Regions from separate parts of the Pseudoalteromonas sp. SR44-5 genome, predicted to be linked through region 2. Evidence: riboswitches for the same ligand, from Rfam matches in the RefSeq annotation. Region 2 holds a riboswitch; the other holds the start of a gene.

Region 1 (12,024 bases), on a different contig from region 2:
CTTGTTCAATGCACTTTTTCCAATTGGATAGTCGTGCTCTCACGCAATGAGAAGGGTTGAGCTTGATATAAAAATTAAAGCTCAAATACGTTAGTAAAGAATTTATATAGTTCGGTGCCTTGGTTTACGCTTGCTGAAGCAAAATGCAAAATCGCGATGGCGTCACAATCAAGTGTTAGGGTTTGTAATGGTTGCTCTGCTAGGTAGCGCTCCATTCGCAATACTCTAGCAATCGGCTCGCCAGCTTTGATATGGCCGCCAAGTGGCGCTATATACTCAACCATGCCGCCCATAGGTGCATAGTAAGCAAGGTAATCATTTAAATCACAGCCGTAGCGCTTCATTACTTTTGGCTGATAGGGGGCATCAACGAATACCTGCTTATGATTTAGGTAACTTAAAATACTATTAGCATCATCAAGGGCCGCAGTTAAATCTATCTTTTCTTGGCTGCCGAGTTCGACCGTAAAAGCTTCAACTTGAACATTAAATTCACGCCCTTGTTGAGCTAATGCCTCGGTTAATTGCCACCATGGGCAAAAACTTGCTTCATCCATTGCTCCTGCAAAATCATTAGGGATGATTAATACATGAGGAATATTAAAGTAGTTGGCACTGGCCTTGGCATAATCTGGGCAATATAAATGCTGACTCGAAATGGGGCCTGTGTGTAAGTCGAGCACGATATCAGCTTGGTGTGCCAACTTTTGCAAGTTAAGTGCAATGCGTTTGCCTGTAGTTAGGCGATAAGCTGGACCGCTTAGTTGTTGGTCTACTTCATCAATCAGTGCGGCTTTAAACTCACTTTTTAAGGTTTGCTCATCGGCATCACTGTATTGCTCAGCAAATTGGCTCGCGAGCTTACTATTGCAGTGATACATGCGGTTCCAGTTGGTGCCGGTGATTGGATCAAAACGACCAAGGGTGAATTCGCCCGATTTTTGATTGCAACCAATTGGGTTCGCGTAAGGCACCAGGGTGATATCGCCTTTGAGTTCAAGATGCTTAAGCTGCTCAAGTAATTGGTAAATAACCGCATTGCCTTGTACTTCTGCACCGTGCATATTAGCTTGCACATACACACTTGGCCCAGTGCCATCGCCTTTTAAACGATAGACAGGAATTGTGAGCGGTAGGCCGTTGGCAACTTCACCAACTACTATGTTTTCTTGGCTTATAGCTTTAGTCGTACTCATCTCAATTACCTTAAGTAGTAGTTGGCATCTTCAGCTGTGCGAATACAGTTAAGCTCGCCATTTTGTAATGTGTATTCAGCGGCTAGCTCATGACATAAAAAATACGGCATACTTTCGGTAAAGCCGTACGCGCCACATTGGCTAAACACCAGCCAGTCTTGCTCATTTAAATCACTAGGTAATTGGTGTTCACCTAAGCAATCAAGTGCTGTACATAATGGCCCATATAAGCTCATAGTTTGGTATGCAGCAGTTGAGTCTCGTAATAATCGTGCCGGGAAATCTTGGCTGGTGACTGCAGGGCGCAATAAATGATTAATACCGCCGCTTAAGATCACTTGTTGTTGGGCATAGTTAAGTTTTCGCTCAACGACAGGTGTTGCGTAATGACCGCATTCGCCCACAGCATAACGGCCAAGCTCCATCCAGAGTTCTTGTACGTCTGCGGCATTCTTAATGTCAGCTAATGCATCAATGAGCGCATCCCAACTTAAGGTTGGTGCATCAAGAGTGTAAGGAATACCTAAACCACCGCCTAAGTCGAGTACTTTTAAGTGAATACCTAAATCGTTGGCAAGCTTTGTTAACGGCGTAATCATTTGTGTCCACAGCTCAGCGAGTTTGTCGCTGCTAAGCATGTTGCCCCACTGAAAAATATGCAGACCGTCAAAATTAAGCGCTGGGTAGTCGCTAGTATTTAGCGCTTGCCATTCATCGCAACCTAAACCAAATGGAGTAAGGCTATCGCCACCAAGTGGGTTTTTTTCCCCTTCAGGCCAGCGTAATTGCACTCGCAGTAATACCTGTAACTGACAGTTTTGTAAGCTTGCTTGCTCGTTAAGCCAGCGTACTTGATTAAGGCTTTCGGCAACAAAGGTACGTACGCCGCGCGCAATAAAGTGTTTAATTTGTTTTGGGCTTTTGGCAGGCCCTGTATTGAGCACGCGCTCGCTGTTAATACCTTGAGCAAGTACTTGCTCAAGTTCGCCCTTGCTTGCCACATCAAAGTTAAAACCCGCGTTATCTAAGCTTTGAATGACTTTAGATAATGGGTTAGCTTTTACGGCATACCACAGTTTTACCTCAGTTTGCGTCACTAACCGCGTTAAGTGTGCGTTTAATGTATCAAGGTCGTAAATAAAAAAGGGTGTATCAAGCGCAGTTGATAGCTCATCAATGGCGGTTTTAACTGGCGTGCTCAAAAAGCTCATTAACGTAAAACCTCTTCAAGCAGCAATGATGCATCACTTTGTTCATCACGGTATTTTACAATTAATGCACACGACATACTTAATCCTTGCTCGCGAGCCCAAGTATTAGAAGCTGGGCGAGAACCTGGAATAACAATCGCGTATTCAGGAATAGGCTCGCCTTTAGCCAGCTGGCGCTCATTAACACAGTCATAAACAGGAATAGTTGCTGATAAGCGTACACCTGGTGCGAGCACCGCGCCTTTTTTCACTACTACGCCTTCAACAATCACGCAACCTGCACCGATGAATGCATCGTCTTCTACCACCACCGGGCTTGCACCAATAGGTTCAAGTACACCGCCTAGTTGTACTGCAGCGCTTAAATGTACATTTTTACCTACTTGCGCACACGACCCCACTAACGCGTGGCTATCAACCATAGTGCCTTCGTCGATAAAGGCACCAATGTTTACATATGCTGGTGGCATAATAATCGTGCCCTTAGCAACGTGTGCGCCACGGCGAACGCTTGAGCCACCAGGTACCATACGCACTCCAGCATCGGCTGCAAAACCTTGTGGTGCTAAATTGTGTTTATCAACAAAGCCACCTGGAAATTCGGTATTAGTGCCATTTTTAAACGCTTCTAAAATACCTTGTTTTACCAGAACGTTAGCATGCCATTGGCCGTTGTCGTCTTGTGTTGCTGCGCGCACAGCGCCCGATTCTAAATTATTTAGTAGTTCTAACCAGCTCATTATAAAAACCTGTATTTAATGCCAAGATAAAATGGTGTTGTTTGCGTTGTTAATACAATCAGTTTGCGTTAACTCAAGATGCGTCAAAGGTGGACGTAAGTACGGGCTGTTAATTCGCCCTTGTAAATGCATCAATACTTTGACGGGGATAGGGTTTGCGACAGCAAACAAGCTTTGAATGGCTTGTGACCAGTCGGCAAATAAATTGGGGTGTTGACCGCTGAGACTTCGTTTTACAAACTCATGGGTTTGCACAGGCCATGCATTAGCAGCCACAGAGACTAAACCTTTTGCGCCAGCCTGGGCAAAGTAAGGCATCAGTGCATCGTCACCGCTAAAAATAGCTAAATTAGGTGCGACTTTTCTAAAACCTTCAAATTTAGCAATGTCGCCACTGGCTTCTTTGAGTGCCCACAAGTTTTTATGGTCTTTCAAGTTGCTAATTACGGCCGATGGAATATCAACAGCACTGCGCCCTGGTACGTTATAAAGCATGCAAGGATGTTTACTGGTATTAAGTAAGCTTTCAAACCAATGTGTTTGGCCTACCACGCCGGGCTTAGCGTATAGGGGAGTGCCCAGTAAATAGCTATGAATGGGTAACTGATTACAGTATTCAACCCAGGCAAGTTGTTGCTTTAGATTTATACCGCCTACTGCAACCATCAGCGGTACTGTTGGCGTTAATTGGCACACGTGTTCAACAATCGCTTGTTGCTCTTTGAGTGTTAGTGCGAGGCCTTCGCCGGTGCTACCAAGTAATAAAATACCATTGTCAGCCACTTGCTGCTGTGCAACTAACTGATCAAGAGTGGCATAGTCGACTTCACCAGCGTCAGTAAATGGCGTGACGAGTGCCGTCCACAAAGGGTAGTCATTTAAATTGAAGTTATTGATCATCTCTCACGAACTTATAAGTGATTCGAGGAGTTAATAAGCTTTTATGATTGGAGCCACATTAACGTCGTTCGAACTAATAATTCGAAGAGCGAATGGGCTTAATATAATAGGGCGCTATGGCCTTATTACGCTAAGACCAGAAGCTCTCCACCAAATATTTTAACAGCCAAGCTGTTATTGGTGACAGTCGCTGGGATTCAACCCAGTCGCCCGAAGTAAAACTTCACAAAAAGTGTTACTTCTCGGCGTTAATTCCCCTCACGTATGATCACTGGAGTGTGTGCTCCTCACATACGTTACCTGAATAACGCACCTCTTCTAGCCCATGGTGTAAGTTTTATCGTTTAAAACTCAAACCTTTAATAGGGGTAATGCGAAAGATTAAAGCATTTTAGCCGTCTAGGTGTCAAGGCTGGATATTTTTAAGTTTATTTTTAGCTGCAATGTGCTCCTGACATTTTTTTACAACGTAAATAGCGTTACAGTAAGCGTAATAACAAGCAGTGGTAGTGAGTAATGGAAAAATTTCAAGATATATATCAACGAGCGGCACAGCGAAAAGGTAGCGAAGTAATGTTACAGCAATTACTTGTTGCCCCTCAAAATGCAAAGCAATTAACTGCTTTACCTGATGATGCATGGCTTGAAGAGTTTACCCGCAAAATTTTTCAAAGTGGTTTTTATTGGTCAGTGATCAACAATAAATGGCCAGGTTTTCGGGAAGTATTTTGGGATTTTAGTGTGGCTAAATTATTAATGATGCCGCCAGATATGCTTGAGCAAAAAGCCACCGATGAGCGAATCGTTCGTAACTTTAAAAAAGTGCAAACGATCCCAGAAAATGCGTATATGATCCATGAAGTGGCAAGTGAACATGGCAGTTTTAGTCAGTTTATTGCAGATTGGCCGAGCGACGATATTATTGGTTTGTGGGGGTATTTAAAAAAGCATGGGGCGCGTTTAGGTGGTAACACCGGCCCTTATGCATTGCGAACCTTAGGGAAAGATACTTTTTTATTATCGCGTGATGTAGAAAGTTATCTCCGTGCTCATAAAATAATTGATGGCGGTTTACAAACTAAAAAGTCACTTGCCAGCGCTCAACATTTTTTTAATGAATTGCAGCAACAAAGCGGATTAAGCCTACAAGAGCTCAGTCTGTTAGTTGCATACAGCGTGGGCGATAATCGCGTTGGTATACAAACAACCCAAGCTTAAGGAATACTATGAAATTAGTTGCTCGTTACACCCAGATTGCTGATGATTTTGCTGTGGCTGATCAGCCAAGTGCTGTTATTGCTCCAAACTTACTGCTGTGGAACGATACGTTAGCTAGGCAGCTTAATATTGAGGTTGTCACATCAGAACGTGCGGTAATTTTTTCTGGTAATCTTAATAACAGCGATGTTGCTGCTGTGGCATTAGGTTACTCAGGGCATCAATTTGGACATTTTTCACCGCGTTTAGGTGATGGGCGAGCACATTTATTAGGGGCTGTCACTGATCAGCAGCAACAGCTTTGGGACATTCAACTCAAAGGTTCTGGTGCTACGCCATTTTCACGTGGAGGTGATGGCCGTTGTGCAATCGGTCCTGCGGTACGTGAATATATAATGAGTGAGGCAATGCACGGGCTTGGCATAGCGACGACACGTTGTTTGGCAGTTGTTGCCAGTGGTGAAACAGTTTACCGTCAACCACCACAACAAGGAGCCATTGTTACCCGCGTTGCTAGTAGTCATATACGTGTCGGTTCGTTTCAGTATTTAGCTGCGCAAGGTGACGAGACTGGTTTAAAAGCCTTAGCTGATTTAGCTATTGAGCGTCATTATCCTGAGATAAAGTCTACGGGCTCTGCGCGTTATTTGGCATTTTTAAGTGCGGTAATTGAAAAGCAAGTTAGCCTGATTGTTAGCTGGATGCGCGTTGGTTTTATTCATGGAGTAATGAATACTGATAATACGCTCGTCAGTGGTGAGACCATCGATTATGGCCCTTGTGCAATGATGAATCAGTTTGATTTTGATACTGTATTTAGTTCTATTGATCGCCAAGGTCGCTATGCTTTTGGCAATCAACCTAATATTGCTAATTGGAATTGTGCACGTTTAGCTGAAAGTTTAATTCCTTTAATTAGCGATGACGAAGAGCAGGCTGTTGAGCTATTAAGCCCATTAATAAATGGTTTTGCTGAGCAGTTTCATCAAGCCTTTACACAGATGTGGGCGAAAAAACTGGGCTTTGATGGTCATCAAGATGGCGATGCTGAATTAGTATCCGAGTTATTAACTTTACTGAAAACCCATCAGCTTGATTACACCAATACTTTTGACTCCTTAACAGAATCATTGCAAGGTCAGACTGCCATTCCGAGTGACTTGGCTGGTTGGTCTATTAAGTGGTTAGCCAGAACAAATACGCAAAGCTATCAGCTGATGCGCCAAGCCAACCCACGCTTGATCCCGCGTAATCATATTGTTGAAAGCATAATACAGCAGTATGAAAGTACTGGTGAAAGCAGCATGTTAGATGAATATTTAACGGCCTTGAGGTCGCCTTACCAATTGTTGGCAAGCCCTGCATTTTGGTACTCCCCGCCTGTTGATGGGGATACTAATTACCAAACATTCTGCGGAACATAATAACGCAGTGCTGATTGTTAGGCGTATTGTTCGTAAATTGAGCGACGATTAATGAATTGATGTGACTTATACATCCAGATCTTTAGTTAAAAGCTGTTATTTATTAATAATTATAAGAAATAAATATGCTTAACTACTTGTTGATTTAAAATTAACCAATATAATGCACTCATTAGCTTAAGCATTTAAATTATTAAAGCCAAAGATATTAGAAACGTTGTGGCTGAAATTGCAGTGATAGCAATTACAATGCTGACAATCGATAGATGTGCAAGTTAGGTAAAGTTTTTTATCTGAACTATAATGTAGGGCGCTTTATTTTAATAAATAGTTAAATTGCAAAATATGCATTTAAATATTTTCGTTAAGTAATGATTAACTAAAGATACGGTACTCTATGGTTAAACTTATTGAGCTAGGGTCTCTTAGCTACAATTTTAATTGTGAAAATGGGAAGGAAACAATGAAATTAAAATCACTTACTATTGCTTTAGCACTAGCTGCAACTAGCGCTTCAAGTTTCGCTGCTGAAAAAGAAGGTTTCTTTATCGGTGCTTTTGGCGATTATTACGATGCTTCATGGGAAAATGTCCGTGGAAGCGCAGGTACTAACGTTGATGATTCAACTGGTTGGGGTGCAGAAATTGGTTATCGTTTTAACGATTACTGGAGTGCACGTCTAGAATATGCTGATATGGATTTTGACATTTCAAATGCAAATCCTGCCATGAACGCAACAAGCATGGACGGCGACCGTTTAGGTATTGATGGTCTTTATCACATCAACGGCGGCCCTTTCTATGGTATTTTCGGTCTTAAGAAAATCGATATTACAGAAAACCTAACTTTTGCTAATCTAGGTGCTGGTTACCAACATTATTTCACTGATAATTTCGCATTTAATGCTGAAACATCTATTTATCAAGGTCTTGACCGTGGTTACACAGATGTAGGTGCTAAACTTGGTCTTAGCTATTTATTTGGCAAGCAAAGTTCAGCTGCTGAGCCAGTTAAAGCTGCTCCAGCTCCAGCTACAGTAGTACCTGTAGCAGTTGCCCCGGTAGATAGCGATGGTGATAACATCCCTGATGCAGATGACCAATGTGCAAACACACCAATGACAGATGCTGTTGATGGTACAGGTTGTACTTTATATGAAGACCGTGAAGTAACTAAAAGCTTGTTAGTAACATTCCCTAACAACGCCTCAAAAGTTGCTGGTAAATATGACAGCGGTATTGACCAAGTTGCTAGCTTCTTAAAAGAGCATACAGACACAACAGTATTACTTGAAGGTCATTCTTCAGCTGTTGGTAAAGCTGAGTATAACAAGTGGTTATCGAAAAAGCGTGCTGATGCAGTTGCTGCTAAGCTAATTGCTGATGGCATTGCTGAAGATCGTATTACTACTGTTGGTCTAGGCGAAGAGCGTCTTAAAAATACAGACAACACACCTGCTGCACACGCGGAAAACCGTCGTGTAGAAGCACACCTTAAGTCAATTGAGCGCGTGAAAGTTAAGCGTTAATAGCATTTGATTTATTAAAAACCCAGCAAGATGCTGGGTTTTTTTATGCCTAAAAAATAGCAATGATTCGCAGTTAATTAACATTCATGTGAATGGTTTTTTCCTAATTGGTTATTCACAGTATTTATAATGAGTATAGAATTTTGCTTGATTGCACGGATTTTCATCTATATTTAAAAGCTTTATAATTAATCGTCAGAATACTATAAGTATTGAGTAATTTTTCGCGAGAATGTGTATTACTGAATACTTTCACGTCACCAAGAGGGCAATATTGTGCTAGAAGATTATCGTAAACACGTAGAAGAACGTGCCGCGTTAGGTATCGTACCAGCGCCATTGGATGCTCAGCAAACGGCTGATCTTATCGAGCTAGTTAAAACACCACCTGCAGGTGAAGAAGAGTTTATTTTAGACTTATTAGTAAATCGCGTGCCGCCAGGTGTGGATGACGCAGCTTACATCAAAGCTGGCTTTTTAGCCGCAGTTGCTAAAGGTGAGGCAACTTCACCACTAATTTCAAAAGAAAAAGCAGCTGAACTATTAGGCACAATGCTTGGCGGTTACAACATCGCCCCCATGATTGAGCTACTTGACGAAGAAGCGCTTGCGCCAATCGTTGTTAAAGGTCTTGCAAATACGTTATTAATGTTTGATGCATTTTATGACGTTGAAGAAAAAGCAAAAGCGGGTAATGAATACGCTAAGCAAATTATTGAATCTTGGGCTGCTGCAGAATGGTTTACCAATAAACCTGCGGTTGCTGAAAAAATCTCAGTTACGGTATTCAAAGTAACAGGCGAAACAAATACTGATGATTTATCACCAGCGCCAGACGCCTGGTCACGTCCTGATATTCCATTGCATGCTTTAGCAATGCTAAAAATTGAACGTGACGGTATTACACCTGATAAAGCTGGTGAAGTTGGTCCAATTACACAACTTGAAGAACTAAAAACGAAAGGCTTACCACTTGCCTACGTAGGTGATGTTGTTGGTACTGGCTCTTCTCGTAAGTCAGCAACTAACTCTGTACTTTGGTTTATGGGCGATGATATCCCGTTTGTACCAAACAAGCGTGTTGGCGGTGTATGTTTAGGTAATAAAATTGCGCCAATCTTCTTCAACACAATGGAAGATTCAGGCGCATTACCAATCGAATTAAATGTTGATGAACTTAACATGGGTGAGCAAATCGATATCTTCCCTTACGAAGGTGTTGTTAAGCGTCATGGTACTGATGAAATTATTTCTACTTTTGAACTTAAATCTGAGGTAATTTTAGATGAAGTTCGTGCTGGTGGTCGTATCCCACTAATCATTGGTCGTGGTTTAACTGACAAAGCGCGTACATCTCTTGGCTTGGGTGCAACAGATGTATTTAAAGTACCAACAGCAACAGAAGTTTCTGATAAAGGCTTCACACTAGCGCAAAAAATGGTTGGTAAAGCATGTAACGTTGCTGGTATTCGCCCAGGTCAATACTGTGAGCCTAAAATGACAACTGTTGGTTCGCAAGATACAACCGGTCCTATGACGCGTGATGAACTTAAAGATTTAGCCTGTTTAGGTTTCTCTGCAGATTTAACAATGCAGTCTTTCTGTCATACATCAGCTTACCCTAAACCTATTGATGTAAATACTCACCATACGCTTCCTGATTTCATCATGAACCGTGGCGGTGTTTCACTTCGCCCAGGTGACGGTATTATCCACTCATGGTTAAACCGCATGTTATTACCAGATACCGTCGGTACTGGTGGTGATTCACATACACGTTTCCCATTAGGTATTTCATTCCCAGCTGGGTCGGGTGCAGTAGCATTCGCAGCAGCAACTGGTGTAATGCCACTTGATATGCCTGAATCAATTTTAGTCCGTTTTAAAGGCGAAATGCAGCCTGGTATCACATTACGTGACCTAGTACATGCAATCCCTTACTACGGTATTAAGCAAGGCTTATTAACCGTTGAGAAAAAAGGAAAAATTAACGAATTCTCTGGTCGTGTACTAGAAATTGAAGGCGTTGAGCACCTAACTGTTGAGCAAGCATTTGAATTATCTGATGCATCTGCAGAGCGTTCGGCGGCAGGTTGTACTGTTAAGTTATCTAAAGAATCTATTTCTGAATACCTAGAATCAAACATTGTGATGCTGAAGTGGATGATCTCTGAAGGTTACGGTGATGTACGTACGATTGAACGTCGTGTTACAGCAATGCAAGAGTGGTTAGCTAACCCAGAACTTATGGAAGCTGATAAAGACGCTGAGTACGCTCATATAGTTGATATCGATTTAGCCGAAATTAAAGAGCCAGTTCTTTGTGCACCAAATGATCCAGATGATGCGCGTCTTCTTTCTGATGTTGCAGGCGAGAAAATTGATGAAGTATTCATCGGCTCTTGTATGACTAACATTGGTCACTTCCGTGCTGCTGGTAAGTTGCTTGATGGCTTTAAAGGTCAATTACCGACTCAGCTTTGGGTTGCTCCACCAACTAAGATGGATAAAGACCAACTTACAGAAGAAGGTTATTACGGTATTTTTGGTCGTGTTGGCGCACGTATCGAAACTCCAGGTTGTTCACTATGTATGGGTAACCAAGCACGTGTTGCAGATCAAGCAACAGTTGTGTCTACCTCTACACGTAATTTCCCGAACCGTTTAGGTAATGGCGCAAACGTATTTTTAGCTTCATCTGAACTTGCTGCAATCGCTGCAATTTTAGGTAGGTTACCAACATCTGCTGAGTATCAAGAATATGCTGCGAAGATCAATGCAACAGCATCAGATACATACCGTTACTTGAACTTCCATCGCATGCCTGCTTACACTAAAAAAGCAGACAACGTGATTATTCAACAAGCTGTTTAAAAGTCTACTTGTTGCAAAAAAACCCACAATATGTGGGTTTTTGTTAAGCCTTTGTTCATTTTCACTTGACGAAAAGTTTTCTTAGTCTAGAATCTTACCAATAAAAAATTAACATATGTTATTAGTTGCCATGGAAAAGGCGATAACTTCCTTCATGCTATTAAAATAATTAATCAGCAATGAAAGGCACCATCGTAAACTCCTTAGCTAATTTCAATTTCATTTACCACATCAAATTACGCAGCATCAATATCTTTAGTGTACGAAAGAATAATTAGCCTATGAGAATCAGGGGATTGGGAGATTTAATAACTTGAGAATGATGATTCGAGCTTGAGGCTTCTGAGGTGTAATTCTTAAAGTATAAATATAAAAAGTTATAAGAACCGAAAACAAAATTTTAAAGCCACATTAAGCTAAGGCTTTTTTAAATTATTAAAGGGAAATGATTTAAACACAGCTCCCTCAATAGCATCCATTTAAAAGGGGAATAAAATGGGTTTTTTTGAAATAAAGCTACGCATAGGCTTACTAGCCAGTGCGCTATTTTTAACTGGCTGTGGAGGCGGAGGTGATGATAGCGTTAGTACAACGCCAAAACCTGTTGACCCAGTTAACCAAGGCCCAATAGTTACACTAACGGCTGCAGATGAACAAATAGAACAAGAAACATTCACTCTTAAAGCGACAGCAAATGATACTGATGGTGAAATTTCGTCATATAGTTGGAGCCACGATGCGAGCTTTGACTTTATCAGTGATGGTCTTTCCAGTGCTGAAGTGAGCTTTACTTCCCCCGATATCAGTGAAGACATTACGGTTAATTTTACTGTAACGGTTACTGATAATGATGGTGCTTCAGCATCATCCTCTCAAGCGGTGCTCATCAAGCGTAAAGTATCCAATGTAACCATAACAGGGCTTGTTACTGAT
Region 2 (12,024 bases):
AAGTTATTATCTTGGCGGTAAAAAATAGCCGAATTAAGCTGCCAACTTTGTTGTTCTAGTAATAAACCCAGTTCTAAGTTTTTGGTGGTTTCACGCTCAAGGTTATAATTACTTCTAAACAATCCACCAGAGTCATTGCCACCAATAGCAGTATAACCTGCAACTTGACTGGCCTCAGCGTAGGATAAATAAAATGTCCGCTCAGTGGCGTTACTATTAATTGTATTGAATGTGATATCACCTATCAGCGATAATTGTGAGTCATCGCGGTTGGTATCATCGAAGGCTGCGCCTAAACGCACTGTTAGCTGCTGATTGTTCTCAAGAGCCACAGTGTATTCTGGCAATACACTGATTTTATAATAGTTACGCGAAGTAAAGTTATTCTCAAGCGTGGTTGATTCAATGGAATCTTCAATAAATTGTGCTGAGTAGTTTAGTGAGAACACATCGTTTTGAGCATGTCGCCCGGAGATGGCGAATGATTTAACTTCTGTTTCGTGAAAAGCTTCAAACGCGCTTGGGTTTTCACGAGAGTAAATATAATGGTCGTTATTTTTTCGATAATAAGCCGATACTTCAAACTCACTGTTTGTTGCATAACTTTGTTTATGGTTAAGCATTAACAGTTGCGTTTCTAAGTCTTCTGTTTCATTCACGCCAAATGGGGTATAGAGGTTCGGCCAGCCAAAAAATTTCTCTTGTGAGCCAAAAAATAAATCAGTTTGTGAATCTGCACTCGTTAATTGCACACGAGCAGTAGCGCGATTAAAATCATGATCGCCAAAATCAATTGAGCCATCGCTTTGTGAATGAGAATATTCACCTTCAAAACCTAGGCGCCAATCGGCGATTGTATCTAAAGGGATACTTTTACCAGCATGAACACTCTGTAAATTAAAGTCGTTAGTGCCGACTCCTGCAGATACACTGCCACCAGTCGTAATTGGCTTCCAACCAAACGACACACTACCTACTGAGCTATTTACACCGTAAAGTGCATTATCAGCACCGGTCAATACACTTGCGCCAGTGAGCATTTGCGGTGCAATAGGAATTTCTGCAAAATAATGGCCTGATTGCGGATCGAGTAAAGTAGCACTGCCGACTCTAAAACCGGTGTTTTCAAAGATACCGCCACGAATAGTAACATCAGCTTGTGCTTCTGCCATGTTACGCGATTGCAAATCAACACGAGGGTCATACTCTAAATTTGATATAGGTGAGTCAAAGGTACCTACTGGTAACGTATTTGCTGTAGGGGATGCCTCGATTGTTATTTGCTCAATGGTTGTCGATTCTTCAGAGTCATCTGCCGCATAAGCAACACTGGATATGCTGGCAAGTACTGCGGGTATAATAAGGTGCGAGGTACGGTTCATGTTGTTTTTCTCATATTCTTTATGTGCGATTGCGCTAAAAATTAAAGTCGTAACACTTTTTTATAGCGTGATAAAATAGCAAAATTAAACAGTCACGATTTTTGGCGCTATTGTACATTAATTCGAAAAAACTGCATTTGATAATCATTCTTAAAATGAAAGCATTACACTGTCTTTGCTTGTTAAATATATTAGGTCCCTCTATGAATGAAAAACAACCAGCTAACTTTTATGCTCGCCAGCAAACTATTTATTTTGCGGGAGGGTGTTTGTGGGGCGTGCAAGAGTTTATGAAGCACTTACCCGGAGTAGTTATTACAGAAGCAGGGCGGGCTAATGGTACAAGTGATAATACACAAAGTGAGTACGATGGTTATGCAGAGTGTGTCAAAGTCATTTGTGATACTGATGCTGTCACGCCTAATAAACTAATTGATTATTTCTTTGAAATTATTGACCCATACAGTATTAATAAGCAAGGTGATGATGTGGGTGAAAAGTACCGCACGGCTATTTATAGTGAAGAGCAAAGTCACTTAACGTTAGCAAGCGATTATATCAGCCAACGAGATGATGCCGACAAAATAGCTGTGCAGGTTAAACCGCTAACAAATTACGTCCCCAGTGATGCTGAGCACCAAGACCGACTAACTAATCATCCAGATGATTACTGCCATATACCGCTAGATTTACTGCATAAATATAAGGCGGATTAGCATTTACTAATTTAATAAACCTGCATAGTTTAACTTTCATAAAAAATGCTATGTATAATTAATTATAAGAAGGACTTATGAATCTAGTAGAAATGTTGAAAGATCATTCTAGTGTAGTTGGCCAAGGCCAAGCAAGAAAAAAAGTTTATGATCTAGAAGCAAGATTAAATATTGATTTACCAAAAGATTTTTTTGATTACCTGGTAAACTTAAATTATGCAGAAATATTTGATGAGCCTATTTATGGGATTAACCCTGAGATAAAACGTTTAGATATTTACGAACAAAATAAGCACACTGAACATTTTAGATATGGGTTTCTTATGGTCTTTTCAAACGATATAGATGGTACTATTTATATTAGACCCGATACAAGCAATGTATACAATGCTAGCTTTACTAGTCCTATAGCCAATTCGTTCACAGAATTTGTGGCGAATGTGCTAAAAGAGGCATAAGACTTACAAAAAAGCTCACTAAATAGTGAGCTTTTTTGAATGCTAATTTAAAGTGTTATTTTAGTTTTTCTGGTGGAAAACCACTTAAAATTGTTGCAACGGCTTCTTGCACTGCTTTGTTACGCTCTTCAGGTGTTTGTTTCTTCTGAAGGCGACCTTCACGAGCACCACGCCAAACAAGCTGGTTAGAGGCACGGTCAACAACATCAATCACTAAAGTGCCCACATCATATTCATGGGTTGTTGTTTGCGTGTTATAACCCATGCCCCAGTAGTTCCAACGTGCACCGTAACCTACATTAAATGTATCAACGTCAACTTTAGTATCAACAGAGGCATGATAGTTAATTAACACATCTGCTGATGCTTCATCGGCAGGTGTCATACCGTTTGCTTGTAATTGTGCATTTACCGCTTCACGCACACGTTTTTCCATCAATGGGCTGATTTGATAGTTACCAGCGTCAGCCAAGGTTGCTTGTGGAAACCAAGCAAACGTTTTGTAGTTACCAAAGTCCACAGATTTGTCGTAGTCAATATCAGGCGTTTTTGCACACGCTGCTAGTAGTAATACAGCAGCTGCAATTAGTATATTTTTCATGGAGTTTGCTCCTTGGCAAATTTAATTACTATTCGTTTGATAACATAACATAGAATTAATTCAAGGAAATGTTATTTTTTACCTGTAATTTGTGTACAAAGTAGATGTTGATCAGTCTAGTCGTCCTTGACTGAATGATGCATTAATTTACACAAACGTGGCTATTGTCTTATTCATGCTCTACTTCTATCCAATCCTTTTCATCTACCCAGTTCTGGGCGCCGTCTTTAACGGAGCGAATTGGCACAATATAATCACAGCTAATTTGTGGTTTCACCGAGGCAAATATTGGCACAAAGCCAAAGCTGAGTGCGGTTTCTATAATTGCTTTTTGATTTTGCGGATCGATATCGGCCGCTTCATCAATATAAATCGGGATGCGGTATAAGTTTTGCTCTTGGTCGCTTAATAAGTAGCGGATAAACAACATACCGCATAATAATTTTATGGTGATACGCGTACCGTTTGAGCCAGCCGAATCAATTTTTTCAAAATGCTCGGTTTCGCCTGCACGGTTTACTACTTCAAAGCGAATATCAAATAAGTCAGTAAGGGTTAAACCGGCTTTATCAGAGGCAAGTTTAATTAAGTGATCTTTTGCTTCGTTGACAGCACTTTCACTGTAGGGTTCTTGGCTGAGTAAATCCAGCGTATCACCTTGTTCAAACTGATTTGAGGTACTGATTATGGTATCAATACTATCAACCAACATTTTGCGTGGTATCACGTTAATTTTAAATGCTTGTAAGTTTGAAATACGATGCTGACTAATGCCTTTATTGAAGCTGTTCATTTCACGGCGCAGTCTGTCTAAATCTTCACGCAGTCCCTTAATCGTCGCGGCTACTTCTGTGAGTGCAACCCGGGCTTGGCGTTCAACCGCATCACGTTCGTTATCAATATTATGGAACGCGCCAATCAATTTCTGGTATTTACTAAACTCGTCATTTTCGTTATCAAATTTGGTAATACCGGCATTGTAAATATGCAAATAGGTATTACGAACGTTGATATCAAAATTACGCAGCTCTTGGCAATCTTTATTAAAGTGATGAACTAAGTCACTGAGATTATCAAAGTCAATTTGCACATCAATCATATACGGGGTGACTTTACCGCTATATAAATCCAGCGTGTGGTCAATTCGTTCAGATTTCACTTGGCGTAGGCGCTCGGCTTGGCGTGAAATTAAATCTTTTTTCGATTTAATAATCGAGCGTCGATCACTAATTGAACCGCTGTTATTTTGAATATCTTGTAAGTAGCTATCAACTTGCTCGCGTTCAGCCAATAATTGCTCTTTTAAGAGTGTTTGTGCATCAATAGATTGCAGCATAACCTGGAATTGTTCAAAGCGTTTAAGTGCGCTTTCTGCTGCCATGAGTTCATCGTATAAGGCATCTTTTTCTTTTTGTTTGTCGGCCACATTGGCGGCCACATCACGCTGTTGCTTAAATTCATTGAGTGACTGTTCTAGGGCGCTGAGTTGCGCAGTAAGTTGCTCTTTATTTTCACCGCTTTGCATCTGCACCGGTGAGAGTTTTTTCAGCTTGATGGTCGCGCCTGGCAGGGTAAGCACGCCGCCTTTCACGTTATCTGATAATTGCTCTAAAAATGCACCAAAGGCATCTTCATCAGTGATATCTATATCACCATTACTGGTGGTGGCAAATGACAGAATGTCAGGGTTTAGAATACGCGAGATCTCTTCAACTTCTTTAAGTGATAAATCCTCGCGCATACGGGTAAATAAATTAAACTCAAGATTTTTAAGCTGTAGCTTTAAGCTTTTGATCTGCTTTTGTGTTTCACTAATACGGTAATCAAGAGTATGCAGGCTTTGCCCTTGTGCACTGTTGATAGAATGCGATAGTGACTCGTAATCTTGCTTTAATTGACCAAGGCTTACTTTTAAGGTTGCCATGTTAACCAATTCAAATTCAGATTTTAGAGCACCAAAGTCTAAAAACCATTGCTCTATTTGTGTTTGCCTGCGTTCAATATCGCGCGATTGTTGTACATAAAGTTGTTGTTTTTGTTCAAACTCGTGCTTTTCGTGTTCAATGTCTTCAAGGGCAACATTAAGCTCGCTCAATTGCGCCTCTTGGTAGCTATCAAAATCGATTAATGCTTGGTCAATTTTGGGGGCGTATGCGGCTAATTTACCTTTGAGTACGGTTTGGTTTTCAAGCATAGATTCAAGGGCGCAGATAGGCTCTTGCATCGACTCGAGTGCTTTTAGCTCACGTTTTGCGCGGTTTACTTTATCAAAGGAGCGACGCCATACTTCATAAAAATCGACCTTTGAGTTTGACATGTGGCGTTCAAATACGCGTAACATAAAGCGCTTTACGTCGGCAGCGCCTAATTTATGCAGGTTCAAAATACGGCGGAAAATTTCTTTATAAATTGCCGAATCTTGCACGTTGTTAAGCGGGATCATCTTTAAGTTAATGTCGCCATCAAATGGCGTGGCACCACCCGTTAATAGTGCGTTGAGCTCTTGCGCTTTAAGCTCAATAGGGTTAAAGCCTTGCTCTTTTAAATGATTAAACAGTTTAGTGAACTTAATGATGGTTTTACCTTGAGTATACTGCTCAAGATCAAGCTTGCCTTGGTAACAAAAAAACTGATGTGCGTAACCGGCAATTTTACCAAGCCCAGCTACACCAATCACCACCGGGCCATGGGGTAGGTCGGCTTCGAGTAAAATATAGGATTGATCTGACGAAAAATAAAATTTACGGGTTTCGTCTAAATCATGACCGTCCCATTCTGTTAGGCGTAAATCATTAATAAGCGGAAATTGCAGAGCATTGATCACCGAGCTTTTACCGGTGTTATTTGGTGCACAAATTGAGCTGCTTTTATCAAGCGGGATCACACATTTGGCATAACCGGCGGTGTTTAATAATGCCAGCTTACTGAGGCCGTATAGGTTTTTCATTATTCGTCCTCTCCAATATAGGTTTCTTCGTTTACTTCCATTAAGGCATCAATATAACGGTAGATAGGTGCTTGCAGCATAAAGCCGCCTTCTACTTCACGGGCAAGGCCAAGTCGAATCATGCGTAAGTACACGTCTTTACGTAGGTCTGATCCTGAAAAAATTTCGAGTTGATCAAATAAGTGCTTGTTCATTTGCACTAAAGTTTGCATCAGTTCTAAATCATTCACTTCATCAAATAAGGCACGCATTGGGTCTTTACCTGAGTTTGCATAGTGCTCAATTAAGATATAAATGGTTAAGGCAATCGCGCGGGAAATTTTCCCCATATTGGGTGTACTTTCATCACTGGCAAAGTAATAAAAACCACGGCTGTCATGTTGTAAATCGTGGCCAAGGGCGCTGAATAATGCGCGGTAATGATCAATTTGTTGATCAAGCTCTTGCCACATTACGGTGTCTTGTTCGCTAATGTGATAGCCGGTGACTAATTTTTTATTAATTGCTTGTAGATGACTAAGTTCATCTAAATTTATCTGTGTCATAACGGTTACTCATCCACTGTTGGTGTTTGCTGAGAGTCAACAGGCTTAGAATTAAAAGGGAAAAGAGAAAAATGTTGCCCGGCAATTTTTACGCGCATTTTTTCATCGCTTTGATTGATTTCAATATCGCTGTCACTTACCAGCTTTTGATATAAAAACAGCATTTCGTCAGCTTCAAGGTCGGGGTAGCTTTGCTCTAAAAAGGTCAATAATGGTTGTGGCTTTTTACGTTTAGCATTGAAGCGTTTTTTAAAGTTTGCTTTAACATTATTGTAATCTGGAATATTTGGCGTAACAAAAGCAGGCACATCTTGTTGATCAGGAAGTTCGTATTCACTGTGTTCAAACTCAACAAGTGCAGCCATATAAGCGACCATATGGCGCTGTTGCCCCAATGAGAATCGCTGCGTGTCAGAGACAAAATGTGGTTGTACGGCGCTGAGCATATTATCAACGCCATTTTTACGTACTAAACCAAGTACTTTAGCTGCTTGACGAGTGATCATATTATTACGGCGCAACTCTTCACGCAGTGGCATTAGCATATCGGCACTTTTACGCAGGCTTTCGCGACCAACTAAATGCATTTCTAAAATTCGGGTACGTAATCGTTCAAGCATGCGTTTATCTTGATAAGCTTTACCGCTGCGTTCAATATATTCGATTTGCGTACTGATTTGTGTTTCGATGGTATTAAAACAAGCATGAAAATCGCCACGAATATCAACCATTTCAAGCATTGGTTCAATGTATTCATCAAACGCTTCAATCACCGCTTGATAACGCTTTTGTAATGATTGCACCGCATTATTAGCTTTTGCTTGTTCTACAATATTTAAAATGGCATTTTCGTTGTGGGCAAATAGTTTCATTATTTTACGCACCCGATCATCCATAATGCGGCTAAAACGGCGCATCTCGTCGTAGTCTTCATTACTACCGGCATTGTCTAAACGGTTACCCAAACGGGCTAAATCTTCAACCAGCACGCTAATTTCTTGCGCCAAGCCTAAATGTTCTTCCTGCAATAAAAAAGTGGCAAAATCTGCAATTGCACGGTTAATTTCAAGTTGTGACGATTTAGCCAAGGGAATAATAATATCTTGGTTTAAAAGGCGGTTGGTTTCTTTGTAAATGCGCTCATTTGACCACGTAGGTTGTTTTTGTTTGATCGCATTTTGCACGTCTTTTAGGCTGAAATCAGCCATTTTAAAACGTTTAAATAGCAGCTCTAACATTCCCCAGTGCTCTGTTAGGGTATTTAGCAACTTTTTAGCTGGGATCATAAAACTCCAAAAATCCTAATTTATCTTGTAAAGCCGGCTTGTTAGGCCTCAGCGATTAGTCGTAGAAAAGCAAATTGACAATAGTTTTACACATTCTTTGGTGCTAGACTGCGCGCCGTGTCGTCCTGCGGCTCATAACATACAATTTTTACATTTTTATAAAGGTTGTTCAAACACCATGGTAACTGCAATTATCCTAACCCTGATAACGCTAGCATTCGTGCTCATCGTTATAGAGGATATTATCCATGTAAACAAGGCCAAAACCACGCTTTTCTTTGGTACTTTATGCTGGATTATCTTATTTATCTCGCCGCTTCACGGGCAAAGCCCCGAAAACGTACAACATCAACTTGACCACAATATTTTAGAGATTGCCACACTCTGGTTGTTTTTAATGGCTGCAATGACCTTTGTAGCCTATTTGAACTCCAAAGGTTTTATCCAAAATATTGTGCATAAGATAATGCCCAGTGCTATCAGCGAACGCAAACTGATGTTTTTGATTGGCGGGTTCTCCTTCTTATTTTCGTCGATTTCAGACAATATCACAGCCACATTAATTTCCCTTGCGGTGGTTATGTCGTTAAAACTCGATCCGAAAAAGCTAATTAAATACGCTACGCTTATCATCTTTAGTGTGAACTCGGGCGGAGTGTCGTTAATTACCGGTGATGTTACTACCTTGATGATTTTCCTTGATGACAAAGTTACCATTGGTCACTTGCTATTGTTGGTTGTGCCTGCGTTATTTAGCGTGGCGCTATTGGCCATTATGCTGTCATTTGGGCTCAACGGCCAAGTTGAGTTTACCAAACAAGAGGACCGTCGCATTGAGAAAACAGATATCACTATTGCAGTGATTTTCTTATCAACGATTGTCGGGACATTAACGTTAAGCGTGCTTTATCATGTGCCGCCTTTGTTAACTTTCTTATTTGGTTTGTCGTTGATGTTTTTAGTAGCGCAATTTTTAATGCGCAAAAAAGATGTGAATAAAAAAATCATCGATTATATTCGCGAAATAGAATACGACACCTTGCTGTTCTTCGTTGGCGTATTATTACTTGTAGGCGCCCTGAAAGAAGTCGGTATGCTCAGTAAGTTCACTCACCTTTACGAGTTAATGCCAGCACAATACGCTAATTATTTAATGGGTATATTATCAGCTGCGGTTGACAACGTACCACTAACGGCTGCGTTACTTAAAGCTGAAATAGTGATGAGTCCACAACAATGGTTGTCGTTTACGTATGCAACTGGGGTGGGGGGGTCCATGCTTATTATTGGCTCGGCTGCCGGTATTATCGCTATGAGTAAAGTAAAAGCGCTTACCTTTATGAGTTATTTACGTATGTCGGTGTATTTATTAATCGCTTATACAATTGGTTATATGGGATCGTATTTAGCAGGTAGTTTTATTTAATTGCTTTTATTATTTAAAACAACTTGACAGCTAGACGTCTAAACGATAACTTTCAAAGCCCGCTTAATAGCGGGTTTTGTTATTTAATTGCTAATAATTTACGTAATTAATCTAACATTCAGAAGAGGTGCGGTACTTAGGTACTTAATGTTAGGCGACGTATGCCTGTAATCATTAAGGAGGGAAGTACTCGCCGAGGAAAGCAACTGGACGTCACAGTGGTTTTTCGGTTTATGGGGCTGAATCCTCAAAACTGTCACCAATTAGGTGGAGAGCTTCTGGCAGTGGACTTTTCTTATCGAGCACCCCCTTGCCAAGTTCTTCTTGTTTTATCGTGGTATGAATGCCACAAAAGGAGACGACATGAATACCCAATTAGCTGCAACTAACTTGCAACAGTCAGCACAAAATCAAAAATCAGACTACGTAGTCGCAAAGTTCGGTGGCACCAGTGTGGCTAACTTTGAAGCGATGAGCCGTTGCAGTGAAATTATTGTAGCCGATAACAACGTACGAGTAGTGGCCGTCAGTGCCAGCGCAGGAGTGACTAATCACCTTGTGACCTTATGTAAAAAAGATTTATCAGCAGATGAGCGCAATGAGAACATTGCTGGCGTTATTGCTATTCAAGAAGCTATTTTAAATGAGCTGTCATTGGATGCTGATTTAGCTCATGGCTTTGATGAAACCATTAAAGCTTTTAAGTCACTTGCCAGTGAGCCACTAAAATCAAAGCAACAACATGATGAGTTATTGAGCTTTGGTGAGCGTTTATCATCCTATTTATTTACTCAGGTACTGCGTTTAAATGGCTTAAATGCGGTGCGTTTTGATGTGCGACAGGTATTAAAAACCGACAGCCAGTTTTCTAAAGCAACCCCTGATGTAGCTGCAACAGCAATGGCCGCAAAAGAGCATTTAATTCCGTTATTAGCTGAACAGGTTATTGTAACTCAAGGCTTTATAGGCAGCGACGCACATGGTCAAACTACCACACTTGGTCGTGGTGGTTCAGATTACAGTGCGGCATTACTGGCCGAAGCTATAAACGCTAAAAGCGTGCACATTTGGACTGATGTCGTGGGCATTTTTAGCACCGATCCGCGCTTATGTGCTAAGGCTACGCCGATTGCGCGTTTAAGTTTTGATGAAGCGGCCGAAATGGCTACCTTTGGGGCGAAAGTATTACATCCGGCAACTATCTTACCTGCGAGCCGCAGCCATATTAGTGTGTTTGTTGGTTCTAGCCGTGAGCCTGAACGTGGTGGTACCTGGATCGAACGTGAGAAATCACAAATCCCCGGAATTCGTGCTGTCACGCAGCGTAAAAATCAAATATTGTTAACCTTAAAAAGCCCCGAAATGCTTTTGGCTAGTGGTTTTTTAGCCCACGTGTTTACAATTTTAAGTGAGTTTAATATCTCGGTTGATTTGGTAACTACCTCAGAGATAAGTGTTGCAATTACTTTAGATAATGCGCCAAATGCCTCGCGTCCTGAGCTTGATCAAGAATGCCTTGATAAGTTAGCGGAGTTTTGCCACGTGTCGGTTGAGAACAATTTAACCTTAGTGGCATTAATTGGTTCACAAATTCAATTACGTCAGCAAGAAATTAACTTAATGAATGTATTAAGCGATTTTAATATTCGCTTAATTTGTCATGGCGCAAGTAAACATAACCTGTGCTTTTTAGTGGAGCAGAGCGAGTCAGACTTTGTTGTGCAAGCGATCCACAGCCGTTTATTAGAAGTTCAAAACGCCGCGTAATTGGGCGGTAGAATTTACCACAGAGCACTGCCAGACAGTGCTCTTGTCACTTACCACACTAATATCAAACTCATGATATTGACAACTCAGCGCTGTTAAATTTGCTCGCTCAAGTTCAGTAAATACATTGGGGCTGAGTAATTTTGCAATTGGTTGGCTGGTGGCTTTGGCAAGTGCTTCTTTTAAGGTCCATATTCTAAAAAATCGTTCTGCACTTTGCTGATCTTGCGTTATTAAATTTACCTCATCAAGATGATAAAAATGCTTAGCGAGCTTTGCAAATGGGCGCTTCAGGTTTATTTTTTCAATATCAAAACCAAATTCAATTCGTTCTACATTTAATGCAGCACCCACAAAACCATTAGAGTGGGATAAACAACTACGCAATACTGTGTCACAGTCAGTTATATGAAGCAGTAATTTACTGCTTTGCTGGTCAAATTCAGAGCTAATATGGTTATTTGCTAGCTCACGAAATTGTGGCATCGTTTGTTTTACCAAATACTTAAGCAGTAGCCGAGTGGCTAAATATTCTTGCTTGGCTTTGTAACTTTTTCTACGGGTGATCACCGTCAGTTCAAATGGGCTTAATAGTGCGTTTAAATCGAATTCATCAACATTTAACTGCTGGGCATCAAATAATAAAATAGTATTCGCATTGAATGGCTGCACGCTGTGTTTGGTGATAACGAGTTGCTGTTGAAAAAATAATGCAGGCATAAAATCCACAATTAAAGTGATAAAAGAACAAACATGTTTATATTTTGTGCGGTTGTGCGCTGGTTAATTAAGCCAAGGCAAATTTATTACTCTGTGAGAGTTAAATATGGTTTAATTCACAATAATGAAAAATAATAACAGATTTGTAGATGTATGGCACAATTGCGTGATGGTTT

The links. A riboswitch is a leader RNA that binds a small molecule or an ion and turns the genes downstream of it on or off. The one in region 2 is predicted to bind lysine.
Region 1: linked by a shared signal. The riboswitch ahead of dapA (4-hydroxy-tetrahydrodipicolinate synthase) and the one ahead of lysC (lysine-sensitive aspartokinase 3) in region 2 are both predicted to bind lysine.

Annotation. Positions count from the first base shown of each region.
Region 1 covers NZ_JACJDT010000035.1:30,649-42,672, forward strand. The annotation lists gene H5154_RS16475 (succinylglutamate desuccinylase/aspartoacylase family protein) at 75-1,196, opposite strand; gene H5154_RS16480 (PLP-dependent decarboxylase) at 1,202-2,407, opposite strand; gene H5154_RS16485 (2,3,4,5-tetrahydropyridine-2,6-dicarboxylate N-succinyltransferase) at 2,407-3,147, opposite strand; gene dapA (4-hydroxy-tetrahydrodipicolinate synthase) at 3,163-4,047, opposite strand; lysine riboswitch at 4,180-4,373, opposite strand; gene H5154_RS16495 (DNA-3-methyladenine glycosylase I) at 4,564-5,265, shown strand; gene H5154_RS16500 (YdiU family protein) at 5,274-6,689, shown strand; gene H5154_RS16505 (OmpA family protein) at 7,153-8,217, shown strand; gene acnB (bifunctional aconitate hydratase 2/2-methylisocitrate dehydratase) at 8,494-11,091, shown strand; gene H5154_RS16515 (leucine-rich repeat domain-containing protein) at 11,587-12,024, shown strand, end outside.
Region 2 covers NZ_JACJDT010000041.1:9,740-21,763, forward strand. The annotation lists gene H5154_RS17660 (TonB-dependent siderophore receptor) at 1-1,382, opposite strand, end outside; gene H5154_RS17665 (peptide-methionine (S)-S-oxide reductase) at 1,586-2,098, shown strand; gene H5154_RS17670 (SMI1/KNR4 family protein) at 2,176-2,556, shown strand; gene H5154_RS17675 (DUF4136 domain-containing protein) at 2,612-3,157, opposite strand; gene H5154_RS17680 (ATPase) at 3,327-6,104, opposite strand; gene H5154_RS17685 (condensin complex protein MksE) at 6,104-6,649, opposite strand; gene H5154_RS17690 (hypothetical protein) at 6,655-7,935, opposite strand; gene nhaD (sodium:proton antiporter NhaD) at 8,114-9,361, shown strand; lysine riboswitch at 9,476-9,647, shown strand; gene lysC (lysine-sensitive aspartokinase 3) at 9,725-11,128, shown strand; gene H5154_RS17705 (4'-phosphopantetheinyl transferase superfamily protein) at 11,105-11,848, opposite strand; gene H5154_RS17710 (sodium-dependent transporter) at 12,002-12,024, shown strand, end outside.